2 regions of the Marinomonas sp. A3A genome follow, and region 2 is predicted to be linked to the other one. Evidence: predicted binding sites of a transcription regulator. Region 2 holds the regulator's gene; the other holds the start of a gene.
The links. The regulator FNR, encoded in region 2, switches genes on or off when oxygen is low (the NO sensors DNR and NnrR bind a similar motif). The targets are predictions, from matches to a motif close to TTGATNTANATCAA.

Region 1: the regulator FNR is predicted to act here: its motif matches at 1,295-1,308, upstream of CYL31_RS15570 (DnaJ C-terminal domain-containing protein).

The regions. Positions count from the first base shown of each region.
Region 1 covers NZ_CP025532.1:3,331,972-3,334,387, reverse strand. The annotation lists gene CYL31_RS15575 (OsmC domain/YcaO domain-containing protein) at 1-1,128, opposite strand, end outside; gene CYL31_RS15570 (DnaJ C-terminal domain-containing protein) at 1,392-2,360, shown strand; gene CYL31_RS15565 (chaperone modulator CbpM) at 2,364-2,416, shown strand, end outside.
Region 2 covers NZ_CP025532.1:2,306,043-2,308,458, reverse strand. The annotation lists gene hemN (oxygen-independent coproporphyrinogen III oxidase) at 1-1,168, shown strand, start outside; gene fnr (fumarate/nitrate reduction transcriptional regulator Fnr) at 1,190-1,951, shown strand; gene CYL31_RS10715 (adenine phosphoribosyltransferase) at 1,976-2,416, shown strand, end outside.

The DNA.
Region 1 (2,416 bases), 1.0 Mb from region 2:
GATGCTTGGGTATTTTTCCAAGACTTCCATTGGTACATCTGGCAAGACAATTTCGTTTTCGATGATTTGGCGTTTAACTGCGCGTTCTAGAATTTCCGACAAACATTGCACTTGCGCTTCTTGCTGGTTATTGCCTGCGCTCATGCCGTTACTTAGGAACAAGTTTTCGATCAGGTTCGACGGGAAGTAAACCGTTTCACCATCGGATTTTCGGGTATAAGGAATCGTACAAATGCCGCGTGCTTTATTGCCTGAGTTAGTATCAATCAAGTGCGAGCCAAACAACTCACCGTCTGGGTTATAAATCTCTAGGCAGTAATCATCTAAGATGCCTTCTGGCAGAGAATCGTCCTCGGTTAACGCAAACCATTTTTCATTTGGGTAATGGACAAATTCGCTGTTGGCGATTTCAGTACCAAAGAATTGGTCGTTGTAAAAAAAGTTGTTGTTCAAGCGTTCGATAAACTCACCAAGAGCGGAACACAGCGCGCTTTCTTTGGATGCGCCTTTACCGTTGGTGAAACACATAGGCGACGCTGCGTCACGAATATGCAGTGACCAAACGTTCGGTACTATGTTGCGCCATGAAGAGATCTCAATTTTCATTCCAAGATCCGCTAGCATGGCCGTCATGTTGGCAATGGTTTGCTCTAGTGGTAAGTCTTTACCAAGAATCACGGTACTCGTCGCGCTATCAGGTTGGCCCATCAACATGGCGTTAGCGTCTGCGTCTAGGTTTTCAACGGTTTCAATTTTGAATTCAGGCCCTGTTTGCACCACTTTCTTAACAGTACAGCGGTCAATAGAACGCAAAATGCCTTCGCGGTCTTTGTCAGAAATATCGTCTGGTAATTCGACTTGAATTTGGAAAATCTGGTTGTAGCGATCTTCTGGATCGACAATGTTGTTCTGCGACAAACGGATGTTGTCTGTGGAGATATCGCGAGCCTTGCAGTAGACCTTGACAAAATACGCCGCACACAAAGCAGAAGACGCCAAAAAGTAATCAAATGGACTTGGTGCAGAACCATCGCCTTTGTAGCGGATCGGCTGATCGGTGATAACGGTAAAATCGTCAAACTTGGCTTCAAGTCTCAGATTGTCGAGAAAATTAACTTTGATTTCCATTGAATAGGGTTTCCACTTTTGTATGCGAGTTGCTCTACCAAAACCTTTCATCGGCTGGGGTGAGTCATTAGCCGGAATTATCGGTGATAGAGGGGGGCTGAGTAAAATCAAATCGGTGTTTCTGAAAAACTAAATGCCATAGCGCTGTTTTTTCTCTTTGATTCTTTAGACCTATATCAGTGTTGTTTGAAATTTAAACAGCTATCACGGTGGAAAGGTCTATGATGCTAGAAGAGTGAATACACTGATGGAAGTGATGCAGTATGGAATTTAAAGATTATTATAAGATTCTGGGTGTCGCTGAAAATGCCGATGCTTCCGCAATAAAAGCGAGCTACCGAAAGCTCGCTAGAAAATATCATCCTGATGTCAGCAAAGAAACCAACGCTGAGCAGCAATTCAAAGAGGTAGGCGAAGCCTATACAGTTTTAAAAGACCCAGAAAAGCGCGCTGAGTACGATGTATTGCGTAAGCAAGGCTCTCGTCGAGCAGATGGCGGCTTTCAGCCACCGCCTGATTGGCAATCTGCTCATGCGGGTCAAAGGTCACATAGTCAAAGTAGTAACGCTGATTATAGTGATTTTTTTGATTCTATTTTTGGGGCGAGTGGCGGCGGATTTCGTCACGCGGATGATTTTCAGCGTTCGGCCAATCAGCGAGGCCGCGATATACATCATAAAATCGCTTTGTTTTTGGAAGAAGCACATCTTGGCTGTCAACGACAGTTATCTTTGCGAGTGTCCGAGCCAGATCAAAATGGTTTTATAAGGCCGCGGGATAAAACCCTAAATGTGAAGATTCCTGCTGGTGTTATACAGGGACAACATATTCGTTTGGCCGGACAAGGCGAAGCGGGTGTTGGTGGTGGAAAAGCTGGGGATTTGTTACTTGAGATTGAATTCGCACCGCATCCTTACTTTGCGGTTGATGGAAAGAATATTTTACTAACTTTACCCATTACCTGTTGGGAAGCAGCTTTGGGAACCAGTGTAGAAGCACCAACGCTTAGCGGTAAAGTGAAGTTAAAAATTCCGAAAGGCGCGAGTAGTGGTAATAAACTTCGCATAAAAGGTAAGGGCTTGGTTGGTAAAGCAAGTGAAGTCTCTGGTGATCAGATCGTAACTTTACAAATTAGCTTGCCAAAAGTGCACAGCAGTGAAGCCGAAGCGCTTTATCAGCAATTAGCTGAGTGTGAGTCTGAATTTAACCCACGCCACGTTTTTGAGAGGTAGAAGGTGTCTAAGTCAGAGATAGTAATAATCGAATCTCAACATGAACATATGTTATT
Region 2 (2,416 bases):
AATTGTAACTAAGCAGTACGAAAAAGGGGCCGAGTACGTTGAGTTACTGGGCGAAGAAATGAGATTGCGTAGTCTGATGCTTGACCATTCAAGAGAAGTGACGCAATTGCATTTTGGTGGCGGCACGCCTACTTTTTTGACGGAAGAGTTAATTGACGCGCTGTTTGATAATATCCAGCAGCATTTCAACTTAATCAATGATGGCACGCAGGATTACAGTGTTGAAATTGATCCTCGGGAGATCAGTCTATCTAAATTGAAGCTGTTAACAAAAAAGGGAATTAATCGAATTAGTATTGGTGTGCAGGATTTTGACATCAAGGTTCAAGAAGCTATTCACCGTGTTCAGCCTGTTGAGATGGTAGCCACTCTTGTTGACGATGCTCGAAAATTAGGCATTAGGTCGATTAATTTCGATCTAATTTATGGCTTGCCATACCAGTCTATCGAAGGTTTTAAAAAGACCTTGGAACAAGTGATTCAATTATCTCCTGAGCGTATATCGCTTTTTAACTACGCCCATTTACCTGATAGATTTCGTGCTCAAAGACGAATTTCAGATGAAAGCTTACCTATATCAAGCATGAAGCTTGAGCTATTGAGGATGAGTACAGAATATTTAATCTCTGCTGGTTATGAATATATAGGCATGGATCACTTTGCAAAACCAACAGATAGCCTAGCGATTGCTCAAAAGCAAGGTCAGCTACAGCGCAACTTTCAGGGTTATACAACGCATGCTGGTACCGATTTGGTTGCTTTTGGCGTTTCCGCTATTAGCGATTTAAATGGTGTTTATATTCAGAACCATACAGACTTATCAATTTATAGGAGTAGTATTGAGAAAGGCCAATTGGCAATCGCTAAAGGTTATATTAGTGATCTGGATGATAGAATCCGTCATCAAGTGATAATGACATTAATTTCTCAATTTGAGCTGAATGTTGTTGTTATTGAAAAGAAATACAATATTGATTTCTTTGAGTACTTTTCTGAAGAGATGGAAAGGCTAACTCCCATGGTAAAAGATGGTATGTTAGATATTGACTGTAGTGGAATGCAGACCACTATTAAAGTAACAGAACGCGGTAGATTACTAATTCGCTGTATTTGTATGGTCTTTGATAAATACCTTAATGGCGCCATAAAATACTCAAAAGTTATATAGATCGAGATCAGGGAGATTTACATGTCAATGACACACACACAGTCACGATTCAACAGCACCCTTACTTCGCAGTGTCAAAATTGTAGCCTAAGTGCTCTTTGTCTCCCAATTGCATTGGCTGATGAAGATATTAATAGATTAGATCAGATTATTGAGCGCAAAAAGCCACTTAAAAAAGGTGAGTTTTTGTTTCGCCAAGGCGATACATTTGATTCTGTTTACGCTGTTCGCTCTGGTACTTTAAAAACATTCAACATCACATCAGTTGGCGAAGAGCAAATCACAGGTTTTTATTGTCCTAGTGAATTGGTCGGTTTAAGCGGGATTGATTCAAATGTCTATCCGGTTTCTGCAAAGGCACTGGAAACCACTACAGTGTGTGAGATTCCATTTAGTCACCTTGAAGAGTTATCTTCACAGATTCCTTCTTTGAAACATCAAATATTTAAGGTGATGAGTCGAAAAATATCCGATGATCAACAGATGATGGTTTTGTTGGGGAAAAAAAATGCCGATGAGAAAGTGGCATCTTTCTTATTAAACCTATCTAATCGATTTAAAAAACGTGGCTATTCCGCTAGTTCTTTTCGCCTTTCCATGTCTCGCGGGGAGATTGGTAACTACCTTGGATTAGCAGTTGAAACAGTTAGTCGTGTCATTACACGTTTTCAAAAAAATGAACTAATACATGTTGATGGGAAAGAAATTGAGATTGTTGACTTCCCCGAAATGCAAAAACTCGTGGGGGTTGCGAGTGATTGTGGTAAAATCGCCAATATTTGATTGATATAATGAGGCTCAACTGGAATGCTTTACGACGATTTTTACGTTAAATCACTAATACAAACAATAGAAGACTGGCCAAAACAAGGTATTAGCTTCCGAGATATCACCCCTATTTTCAGTGACCCTAAAGGTATGAGAATGGTCGTTGATGCCTATGTACATCGCTATATCGCAACGGATATCACTCATATAGCCTGTATCGATGCCCGTGGTTTTTTGATTGCAGCGGTTCTGGCTTATGAACTTCAAAAGCCTCTTATCTTAGTGCGTAAAAAAGGTAAGCTTCCAGGAAAGACTATTTCACAAAAATATGCGCTGGAATATGGTGAAGCAGAATTAGAAATCCAAGAGGGAGCTGTAAAAGCGGGCGATGAAGTATTGTTGTTTGATGATCTGATTGCGACTGGCGGCACCCTATTTGCTGCAATCAAGTTATTGACTAGTCAAGGCGCAAATATCAAA